Regions from separate parts of the Pseudoalteromonas sp. NZS11 genome, predicted to be linked through region 2. Evidence: predicted binding sites of a transcription regulator. Region 2 holds the regulator's gene; the other holds the start of a gene.
What was found. The regulator ArgR, encoded in region 2, controls arginine synthesis, uptake and breakdown. The targets are predictions, from matches to a motif close to ANTGAATANNTATTCANT.

Region 1 (5,935 bases), on a different contig from region 2:
TTACTCCATCTGTAATTAAAGTATCAATGTGTTTTGTGTCAAGTTGATGTAACGGTTGTTTATTTGCGTCAAGTACCGCTTCTACATCCGTCATAAAAATTAGTTCTGCATTTAAATTACTGGCAATAGCCGCTGCAGCTTCATCTGCATTTACGTTGTACCACAAGCCTTGTTCATCAAAGCCGATAGAGCTAACAATAGGTAAACGAGAAATTCTAAGTAAATCATTGATGATAGAATCGTCGTTACTTGTGCATTTACCCACTAAGCAAAGCGCTTTTAATTTTTGGGTTGCAGTCACACCCGCCTCAAAAAGACTTAAGCCGACAGGCTTATGCCCTGCGCTTATAGCTTGAGTCATTAATTGTTTATTAGCGCAACCTGCAAGCGCACCCACTATATAAGGCATTTGCTCTGCTGGACTAATACGTAAACCTTGGTGTTTAACACTAGCAAAACCCGCTTGCTTTAGCCATGTATCTACTAAAGAACCACCGCCATGAACAATGACAAACTCATCATTTTTTTGCTCACTTAGCACGTCAAATAACGCTTTTGCTGCATTTTCTGTATTAAGTACTGCACCACCGAGTTTAATAACCCACGTTTTTTTACTCATTTAAAACGCTCCTTTTAAGCCCGTAGTGTGATCTAAATTCATAGAAATATTAATACACTGCAAAGCTTGTCCAGCAGCGCCTTTTAATAAGTTATCAATGGCAGACATTACAATTAACTGCGTGCCTTGTTGCTGCCAGCCAATATCAACAAATGGTTGCTTAGCAACACCTTTGATTGAAGGTATTTTATCGCCTAACAAACGAATTAATGGCTCGTTAGCAAGCACTTGATAAGCAGATGCAACGTTTTCCTTGGTAACGCCAGGCTTAAGTTGTACATAAATAGTTTCTAAAATACCGCGCGCAAAGCTACCTAAATGCGGTGTAAATAATACTTTGTGGCCAAGGTGTTGTTCAATTTCAGGACCGTGGCGATGGTTAAACAAACCATAAGGTGCAAGCGATACCTCACAAAAATGTGTTCCTACACTCGCTTTACGCCCGGCACCCGTAACACCCGAAACGGCATTAATAATAATACTTTGATCGCTCAATAAGCCTGCTTGTTTAAGCGGTTTAAGTGCATTAAGCGCCGCTGTTGGGTAACAGCCTGCAACAGCAATTAGCTTTGCGTTAGCGATAGCATCATGGTTCCACTCTGCTAAACCGTAAGCCGCTTCATTTAAAAGCTCTGGGTGTTGATGCTCAAAACCATAGTAAGTAACGTAATCATCATTATTTGCTAGGCGATAGCCACCAGATAAATCAAATACTTTTTTACCCATAGCTAAAAATTGAGGCGCTAAATCAACACTTACTTTGTGATCGGTACATAAGCATACATAATCAGCATCACTTTGAATGTCATCAAAAGCTGATGCACTAAGAGGAAGTAAAGGACAATCTAGTAAGCCAAGGTGCTCTGGGTATAAATCACTTAGTAATTTATTTTTATCTAAGCTACCCTCAGATACATAACAGCCTGTTAAGGTAAGGTTTGGATGATTAGCAACTAAGCTTGCTAACTCTGCGCCGCTATAACCGCTTGCGCCAATAATAACTACATTCATTGATTACTCGTTATTTTAAAATTTACTGCTAAATATATATGTTGTTCGCTTAAACTAGCTAAGACGCTAAATTAAGACTTAATTTAATGAATTTGTAGATTATCGTCGCATTATTTTCATAGCTTTACTTTAATATATTTATGCTTAAAAAGTGAATTGATATTCATCATAAATACTTTTATATTGTTATGCAATTAAATTGAATAATAATTTTGGATTTTTTTATGCCTTTGCCTTCGTTTATTTCTATGTATCAACAATTGATTGCAGCCCCTTCTATTAGTGCAATTGAAGACAGCTTGTGTATGAGCAATAAAAACGTAATTGAACTCCTTGCGAGGTGGTGCGAAACACTCGGTTTTACGTGTGAAATTATTGAATTAGAAGGAGGTAAAGGCCGCTTTAATTTATTAGCAAAGCGTGGAAAAGGTGATGGCGGGTTAATGCTTGCGGGCCACACTGATACAGTGCCTTTTGATGACAGCCGCTGGAACCACAATCCGTTTAAACTTACTGAACTCGACAATAAATTGTACGGGCTAGGAAGCATTGATATGAAAGGTTTTTTTGCTTTTGTATTACAAGCAATTAGTGAACTTGATGAAAAGCAGCAAACTCAACCTATTTTAATACTCGCCACTGCCGATGAAGAAACAACTATGGCAGGTGCACAGCAAATATGTAAGCACCCTAATTTAAAACCTGCGCGTTGTATAATTGGCGAACCTACTGATATGACGCCAGTATTTATGCACAAGGGCCATATGAGTACAGCAATAAGAGTGGTTGGTCGCTCTGGGCATAGCTCAGATCCCGAACGTGGCCTTAACGCCATTGAAGTAATGCATAAAGTGATTACAAAATTGATGATCTTAAAAGAGCAATTAAAGCATAAGTATTCAATAAATCACTTTGAAATTCCTTATCCAACATTAAACTTAGGTAATATTCATGGTGGCGATAATGCGAATAGAATTTGTGGTTGCTGTGAAATGCATATAGACATGCGCCCATTACCAGGTTTAAGTGTACAAGAACTACAAGCATTAGTGCTTGATGCAACAAAAGAGATAAATCAGCAATACCCAAATGCGGTGAGCGTTATTGATTTACATGAACCAATCCCGGCATTTAGTGGTAGCACCGACAGTGCTTTAGTTAAAATGGCTGAAAAAATAGCAGGGCAAAAAGCGGTCGCGGTAAATTATTGCACTGAAGCGCCGTTTATCCAGCAACTCGGTTGTGAAACAATCGTAATGGGCCCAGGCTCAATTAACCAAGCGCATCAGCCTGATGAGTTTTTAGCGATGGAAAAAATAAAACCATCACAACAAATAATCACCAATATCATAAAAGCAAACTGCTTTAGCAATCAGAGTTACTAACTGCTTATAACAACACAAAATAATAAAGGCGCCAATTGGCGCCTTTATTAATACAAAACTAAGGCTTAATCACCTTTAACTTCTAAGTTAATAAACTTAACTAGCTCTTCAGGTTGCCCTATTAGCATCATAACTTGTTGGTTAATTTCCATCATAGTTTTACCTTCAGGTAGCTTTGCTGACACACTGAATGAATTTAAACCTTTCGCAAAGCTGGTTAAAGCTTCTGCAATATCTTCAGTTACAGGAGCTTGTTGTAACTGCTGCTCTAACATCATTTCCATTTGCTCTAGCGTCATGCCTTGCTTTTCAAGCTCGCTTGATAGTAAGTCTTTTAACTTACCTTGGTTATTTAAGGCAAAGCTAACATTGCGCGGCTCTAACTTACTCATTGCTTGCATAACAAGTGTTTGCTGCTGTAACTCTTGCTCATAAGTAAGTGGCTGGTTACCCGCTTCTTGCTGCGCTTTACTAATCGCCAATGAAGCATCCATTAATGCTTTTGAATTAGCCAAGCCCATATCCATATTAAAACTAACAATGTCTTTTGCATCAAGCTTAACTACTACATCACTATTGCCAGACTCTTCATCGTAATCAAGTGATGAATGTAAGTCGTAACTTGCCGACGCGAGCATTTCGTTTGTATCAGCAGGTAATTTTGAAACAAAGTCTTTATCAAACTGAAAGCTTTTTACATCAAATGATGTATGCGGTGATATTTTATCTGGCTCGTAACCTGTTATTTCAATGCTTTGAATATTAGCAACATTGTCGCCCTCTGGGCTTATTACTTCCATGTTTGTTATTTCTACGCTTTTTGAAATAACACTTGCCGATAAACCAGCGTATTTAAATGTAGCGCCAGTTTGCTCGCTTACTAAAGCAAGTTGCTTATCTACTTCTGCACGCACTTCTTGTGTAGCTACATAATTTGCATAGCTCACGCCACCAACGCCCGCAGCTACAATCGCTGCAACTATTACTAACTTTTTCATGTTATTTCCTTATTCTATTCTTTGTGTAAACCGAGTTTTATTAAGAGTAACATTACACATTAACACCCGTAAGTATTAATTAATTAAACTAAGCAACTCATGTACTGTTTTAACTGGGGTAATTTTAGCGCCCAGCCCTTCCATCGACTTATGGTAATTACGAAATGGAATATATATTTCTGTAAAACCATGTTGTGCCGCTTCTTTAACACGTGGTACGCCACTGTCAATTGGGCGTACATCGCCATTTAAGCTGAGTTCGCCCATAATACACGTGGTACGAGGCACAACAAATTCGTTTAAGCTGCTAAGTAACGCGGTTACTAATGCTAAATCAATACAAGTTTCTGTTTCATCTATTCTTAGGCCACCCACAATATTAAAAAACGTATCGTGGAATATTTTGGTTTTAGTGTGTTTTCGTAATATGCCAGTCAGCATTTTTATGCGGTTCATGTTTAAACCAACGCAAACACGCTGCGGAAATTCCGCCTCGGTTTCGGTAGTTAAACATTGAATTTCAAGTAGTAAATTTCGATTACCTTTACGGATACAGGTAATTGTAGAGCCTGGCGAGTCGGTTGTAGACCCCGATAAAAATATTTCGCTCGGGTTATCAACACTCAACATACCGCGTTCGCACATTTTAAAAATGCCAACGGTATCTATATCACCAAAGCGGTTTTTATTTGCCCTAAGGGTTCGAATTTGCCCATCATTGGTGTCTATGTGTAAAAGCGCATCGACAATATGTACAAGTGTTTGAGGACCTGCTATTTCGTTATTTTTATTTACATGAGCAATAATGAACATGGTTACATCATTTTGCTTACAGTATTGAGTCAATGCTTGGGCGGCGCTTTTTACTTGCGAAGGGGAACCTGGGCTACCATTTGCCGTTTCGGTTACAACCGCTTGAATAGAGTCAATAACAGCAAACTTAATTTTATTTTTCTCGAGCTCTTCAATGATGGTTTCAACACTGGTTTCTGAAAGTAAATAAAGCTCGTCAGGGTTATAGTTTAACTTTAAACGATTTACCCTGTTTTTAAACTGCGATAATGACTCCTCGGCCGTACAGTAAAGTGACGGCATACGTTGTGACATTCTCGCTACTAGGTCAGATAGCAATGTTGTTTTACCAGCACCTGGATCACCCGAAATTATATTAACAGAGCCGGTAGTTACACCACCGCTTAGCACACGATCGAGCTCGCCAATTTCTGTCAGCTGTTTTTCTGCCTCTGACGTAGCAATATCATTAATTTTTTTAGAGCCGCCACCAGCACCGCCAGCATAACCACCTACATTTGCTCGAACTGACGCTTTTTTACTCTGCCCTGCTGAAGGTTTAAATTCTGCTAATGTGTTCCACGCACCGCAGCGGCATTGACCCTGCCAACGTGGGTAGTTCATGCCACATTCTGTACACACAAACTCTATTTTTGCCGCTTTAGTCATTTATAACCTTATCTACGATTCTCTAATTTTAAAAACATTTACTGTTAATAACTTATTTTGCCACTTCAAGCATTTACTTAGCAACAAACTCTTGCCTGCGTAAAAATCTAGCGTCACAATCATTAAATACACATGGTGTTTCTTTTTAGCTATAATTTAGGGCATACTTTTTGCTTTGAAATAGTTTAAAGTAACTTGCCAACAAAATGGCATATAACACATAATAACAAGAGCTAAACAGTAGTAACTAAAATAATTGTACCTATATTAATAACATAGCGCGATTTAACGTTTATTGAACTTCTAATAAATGGACTTAACAGTATACCTACTTTTTCAATTAGACGGTGATGGTTTTATAAATGGCTGATGACATAATGCTCAAACACGAAGACCTCGTGAATGAGTTAAAAACATATTTAGGCAATGCTAAATTTGACCTGATTTTCAAATCAAAAACC
Region 2 (5,935 bases):
GGTTTGGTTATTACTCACTTACAGCGGCAGCTAAAATATCGGGTGTGATGTTATTACTGTTATTTTTAGCATTAATGGCAGAGCGCTTTAGTCGTCGTAACCAAGCGGTATTTGAGCGCCAATCAAGTGTAAATAGCGAATCTCTCTATGTATTAAAAGGAAAGTCAGCTTGGCTCGCAACGGCATTTTGCAGCTTTATTTTACTTATCGCGTTTGTGATCCCTATTGCAGTACTTATAAATTACGCCATTACCTACTTTGATAAAGCATGGAATGTAGAGTTTTTTAGTTACGCTTGGCAAAGTTTAAAAGTGGCTGGGGTTGTGAGCCTAATAACGATTACGTTGAGTATTTTTGTGGTTTTTTATCAGCGTGTGGCAAAGCAAACGTATCCGCTTATTCCTGGGCGTTTAGCAAGCACAGGCTATGCGCTGCCTGGCACAGTACTCGCTATTGCGGTTTTATTACCGCTTACGTTATTAGAGAACACCATTAACACAGCGCTCGAGCCGTATAATTTAGATATTGGCTTGCTGCTTACAGGTAGCATTCTTACTATTATTATTGCTTATATTGTTAGGTTTTACGCCATTGCACACGGAGCAATTGAGTCGAGTTTTTTACGTATTAGCCCATCACTTGATATGGCAAGCCAATCAATGGGTAAAAGCCAAGGACAAACACTGCGTTTAGTGCACCTACCTTTACTGCGAAGAGGATTGCTTACTGCTGCGTTATTGGTATTTATTGAGTGCATGAAAGAGCTGCCAGCTGCGCTATTGCTCAGACCGTTTAATTTTGAAAGCTTAGCTACTCATGTATTTCAGTATGTGAGTGACGAGCAGTTAGAGCTTGCTTCAATATCGGCATTATTTATTGTTATTGTTGGGTTTATTCCTTTGTATTTTATTAATCGTTCTATGGAGCAGCGTAGTTAAATGAGTAGTTTAATTTTACAAGGAGTGAGCTATCACTATAACGGCACAAAGGTTATTCACGATTTAGATTTAACGGTGGGTAAAGATGAAATTGTTTGCCTACTCGGAGCGAGTGGGTGCGGCAAAACGACCACGTTAAAAGCGATTGCAGGTTTAATTGAAGCTAAGCAAGGGTCTATTTTTATAGACGGTAAATTAGTGAGTGATGAGCAATCGTTTGTCTCGCCTGAGCACCGTAACATCGGCATGATGTTTCAAGACTATGCGTTGTTTCCGCATTTAACGGTAGCAAATAATATCGCATTTGGGCTTAGTAAAATGAGTAAAGCTCAAAAGCAGCAACGCGTTGATGAAATGCTTAAGCTCGTGCATTTAATTGGCTGTGCTGACAGGTTCCCGCATCAGTTATCGGGTGGTCAACAGCAGCGTGTAGCTATTGCTCGTGCATTAGCTTATAAGCCTAGTTTATTGCTACTTGATGAGCCCTTTTCAAATATTGATACGCAAGTACGCTTTGAATTAATTGCCGATATACGTCGAATTATTAAGGCAACCCAAGTATCTGCTGTGTTTGTTACACACTCAAAAGAAGAGGCGTTTGCCTTTTCAGATACACTTGCCATTATGCATCGCGGTAAAATTGAGCAACAAGGCACGCCTGAGCAGCTTTTTGCAGCTCCATGTTCAAAGGAGGTTGCAGAGTTTCTGGGTCAAGGCATATACTTGAGCGCAGAAGTATTAACAGCAACTGAATACAAAACACCATTTGGTTTAGTCGAATCTTATATTGAGAGTAAGCAAAACGTAAGCGTAGGGCTTATATATGTGCGCCCTCATCAAATAGAATTAGTGGCAGATAACCAAAGTGACAAACTCAGCAAGCGAGCTACAATCATAAGTCGTCGCTTTATTGGTTCGGCGTATGTTTATTCACTTGTTATTGATGAACAAGAAATTGAAGTTGCTGCACAATATGGCCAGTCATTTGAAAATAATGAACAGGTTATAATAAAAATAAAACCTCACACGGTGAATTTTTTCGAATCGTAATTAATTTGTTATTCGCTGTGTTTTTATCTGTAAAACTAAGGAATAACAATGGCGCAAGCGCAATCAGGGATTTGTGCTGAAGCAAACTTACACGGTTTGCACTTATTTTTTAATGTGTTTGATGGTCAAGATGAATCACTTCGCGCAAAGTTAAAACAAGTAAGCGCTATTGAAGAAGAGTTTAGCGATCAATTTTCAGAATCAATGCTCTCTTGTATGGTTGCTATTGGTGCGCAATATTGGCCGCATATCCTCCCTGAATACATCCCAAGCGAATTACAGAGCTTTCCTAATATAAACCATAGCGATCATCAAATGAGCGTACAACCGTGCGATTTATTTGTGCAAATTCGCTCTGACCGTGAAGACGTTAACCATTTATTTGCGCTGCAAATTTTAAAACTATTTGCTCCCGATGTTGAGCTGGTGGAGCAAATTCGTAATTTTCGCTTTTTAGATGGTCGTGATTTTAATGGTTTTATTTATGGTGGCGATACAGCTCATGGAAGAAAAAAGCGCGCTACGGCTTTAATTAGTAACCCTGGTAATTTTGAAGATCAGGGGAGTTATATTCATGTACAGCGTTATAAGCATGACTTAACTATGTGGCAGCATTTATCATTGAGCGAGCAAGAACAAATAATGGGGCGTACGCGCCTTGATAACACACTAATTATCCCTGCGATTGAAACCAGTCATGCTTTACGTAGCGAACTAAAAGACGAAGATGGACAACCGCTATTATTAAATCAGAGCATGCCTTATGGCGATGTGTATGAGCAGGGAATGTTATCAATTACATGCGCTTGTACGGGCACCGCATTTGAAAAAGTACTTAATAGTCGTTTAGGGGAAGGGGATTGTTACGACCACTGGCTTGATTTTACTCAAGCCGATATGGGTTCTGCTTTCTTTGCGCCTTCAGTCGGGTTTTTAAAACAAATTTAGTTTGCTATTAAACCGTATCAAATAAAATGCGAACACGTTCAAGTGTTACATCTATTTCAGATATTTTAGCAGGAGCGATAAAAATAGTATCGTCGCCTGCAATTGTTCCTAGTACGCCATCTGCTTTACCTAATGAATCTAATAAACGAGCAATAAGCTGAGCGGCGCCTGGACTGGTACGAATAATGATCATCATTTCGTTGTGCATAATGTCGATTACTAATTGGCGTAATGGGCTTTTAGCCGTAGGTACACCCATTTCAGCAGGTAAGCAGTAAACCATTTCTTGTTTGGCGTTACGTGTGCGTACAGCACCAAATTTACTTAACATGCGCGATACTTTACTTTGGCTTATATTGTCAAAGCCTTGATCTTTTAATGCATCAACTATTTCGCCTTGAGAGCCAAAATTTTCTTCTTTTAATAGTGATTTAAATGCTTTTACCAGTGCTTCTTGTTTATCTTGTGGTTGCATAGTCTTTATTCGTTTTTGTTATTTATGCCGCAAATTCTACACAAAAATGAATAATTATGCAGCAGTTGTTTAGTTAACTTGCCAGTTTGATGCGTTAAATCACAAAAGTTTACGACTATGGTCGAAAATATACTTGAAATAGACAGGATAAATTTGTTTTTAGTCGCTAATTTCATTATCTTAAGAGCCACAAATGTTTCCTACCTCAAATTACGGAGAATTCCAATGAAAGTTGCTGTATTAGGTGCTGCAGGCGGTATCGGCCAAGCGTTGTCTTTATTATTAAAAACAGGCTTACCAGCTGGCTCTGAATTATCACTTTATGATGTTGCACCAGTAGTACCAGGTGTTGCGGTTGACCTTTCTCACATCCCAACAGATGTTAAAGTAGCAGGCTTTGGCGCAGACGAATTAAACAAAGCGCTTGAAGGCTCTGACATCGTTCTTATCCCAGCGGGTATGCCACGTAAACCAGGTATGGATCGTGCTGATTTATTTAATGTAAATGCTGGTATCATCAAAACTTTAGCAGAAGGCATTGTTGCTAGCTGTCCTAAAGCGTTAGTAGGTATTATTACTAACCCAGTAAATGGCACAGTTCCAATCGTTGCTGAAGTATTCAAAAAAGCAGGTACTTACGACGCTAAACGCGTATTCGGTATTACTACGCTTGACGTTATTCGTTCAGAAGCATTTGTTGCTGAACTTAAAGGCGTAGACGTAGCAACTGTGAAAGTACCAGTAATTGGTGGTCACTCAGGCACAACTATTCTTCCTCTACTTTCTCAAGTTGAAGGTGTTTCTTTCACTGATGAAGAAGTTGCTGCACTTACTCCACGTATCCAAAATGCGGGTACTGAAGTTGTAAATGCTAAAGCAGGCGGTGGTTCAGCTACGCTATCTATGGGTGCTGCTGCAGCTCGTTTTTGTATGTCTTTAGTTAAAGGCCTACAGGGTGAAGAAGTTGTAGATTACGCTTACGTTGCTGTTGAAAATGGCGATGCAGAGTACTTTGCACATCCAGTACGTTTAGGTAAAAACGGCGTAGAAGAAATTCTTTCTTACGGCGAACTAAGCGCATTTGAAACAAAAGCAAAAAATGACATGCTTGAAACACTGAAAAAAGACATCAAAGAAGGTGTTGATTTCATGGCGTAATAGCCAAAGTAGAATAACAAAAAAGCCTGCATTTGCAGGCTTTTTTATTGCTCAGAATTAATTTCACACTGTGTAACTAGTTAAAACTAGTGGTCGCGGTCAACCGCAATACGGGCAAGGCTTATGAGTGCTTGCTTATAGTCAGACTCAGCTAAAAAGTCTAAACAGGCAATAGCTTTGTCAGCTTCAAGCTCTGCTTTTTGCATTGTAAATTCAAGCGCATTAGTTTGCTTTAGTGCCGATAAAATTTCTTCTAAATGCTCCATACCATTACTGTGCTCTATTGCATCACGAATAAGCTGCGTTTGCTGCTCGCTACCATGTTGCATAGCATAAATAAGTGGAAGCGTTGGTTTGCCTTCAGCTAAATCATCACCAATGTTTTTACCCAACTGCTCAGCATCTGCATTGTAATCGAGTACATCATCTACTAGCTGAAACGCAGTACCTAAATGCATACCATATAGGTTTAGTGCATCGAGAGTAGTCTGGTCTTGCTCAGTAATAATGGCAGCAAGGCCTGTCGCTGCTTCAAACAACTTAGCTGTTTTAGAGTAAATAACCTGCATATAACTGGCTTCGGTCGTATCTGGGTCGTTGCAGTTCATTAACTGCAATACTTCACCTTCAGCAATAATGTTTGTTGCATCGGCAAGTACTTGCATAACCTGCATTTTTCCAAGACCAACCATAAGCTGAAATGAACGAGTGTAAATAAAGTCACCAACCAATACGCTAGCAGCATTACCAAATTCAGCATTTGCCGTAGGTGTGCCACGTCGTAAGTTTGATTCATCTACAACATCATCATGCAATAGCGTTGCTGTATGAATAAACTCAACAATTGTTGCAAGTGTTATGTGATCTTTACCCTGATAACCGAGCGCTTTGGCTGCTAAAATCGCGAGCATTGGACGAACGCGTTTGCCGCCACTGCTAACTATATATAAACCAAGCTGATTAACTAACGCCACATCTGAGCGCATTTGCGCATGTATAAGTTGATTGACGTCATTCATATCGCTTTCGATTAACGCCTGGATAGCTTTTATATCCATTGATCTCCGAGCCAATTTTTATGTGTGAACGGCGCAGATTGTACAACAAAAAATGCACTAGCTCGATATTTTGTGACGATTGATTGAAAAAACACTATTAAAGTACTTAATTTAGACTGAATTAGCCAAGATAACTGATTAATTGATAATCAATATACAGTTTATGGTGTGCTTAGATATTAAGCTGTGAGGGTCATATTTGAGTACATTAATTTATTTCGACTAAGAGTTAAAAAGCGCTTGGCAAAAGGGCTAATTAATATAAAATGGGGTAAATATTGAATTGCTCTCAAAGCAGCTACTTTTTA

Region 1: the regulator ArgR is predicted to act here: its motif matches at 1,781-1,798, upstream of argC (N-acetyl-gamma-glutamyl-phosphate reductase).

What each region holds. Positions count from the first base shown of each region.
Region 1 covers NZ_JADYWP010000001.1:502,364-508,298, reverse strand. The annotation lists gene argB (acetylglutamate kinase) at 1-619, opposite strand, end outside; gene argC (N-acetyl-gamma-glutamyl-phosphate reductase) at 620-1,630, opposite strand; gene argE (acetylornithine deacetylase) at 1,855-3,015, shown strand; gene I6E82_RS02250 (hypothetical protein) at 3,081-4,013, opposite strand; gene radA (DNA repair protein RadA) at 4,089-5,474, opposite strand; gene I6E82_RS02240 (PilZ domain-containing protein) at 5,837-5,935, shown strand, end outside.
Region 2 covers NZ_JADYWP010000016.1:12,532-18,466, forward strand. The annotation lists gene I6E82_RS19315 (ABC transporter permease) at 1-938, shown strand, start outside; gene I6E82_RS19320 (ABC transporter ATP-binding protein) at 939-1,988, shown strand; gene I6E82_RS19325 (Dyp-type peroxidase) at 2,037-2,936, shown strand; gene argR (transcriptional regulator ArgR) at 2,944-3,411, opposite strand; gene mdh (malate dehydrogenase) at 3,637-4,569, shown strand; gene ispB (octaprenyl diphosphate synthase) at 4,656-5,627, opposite strand.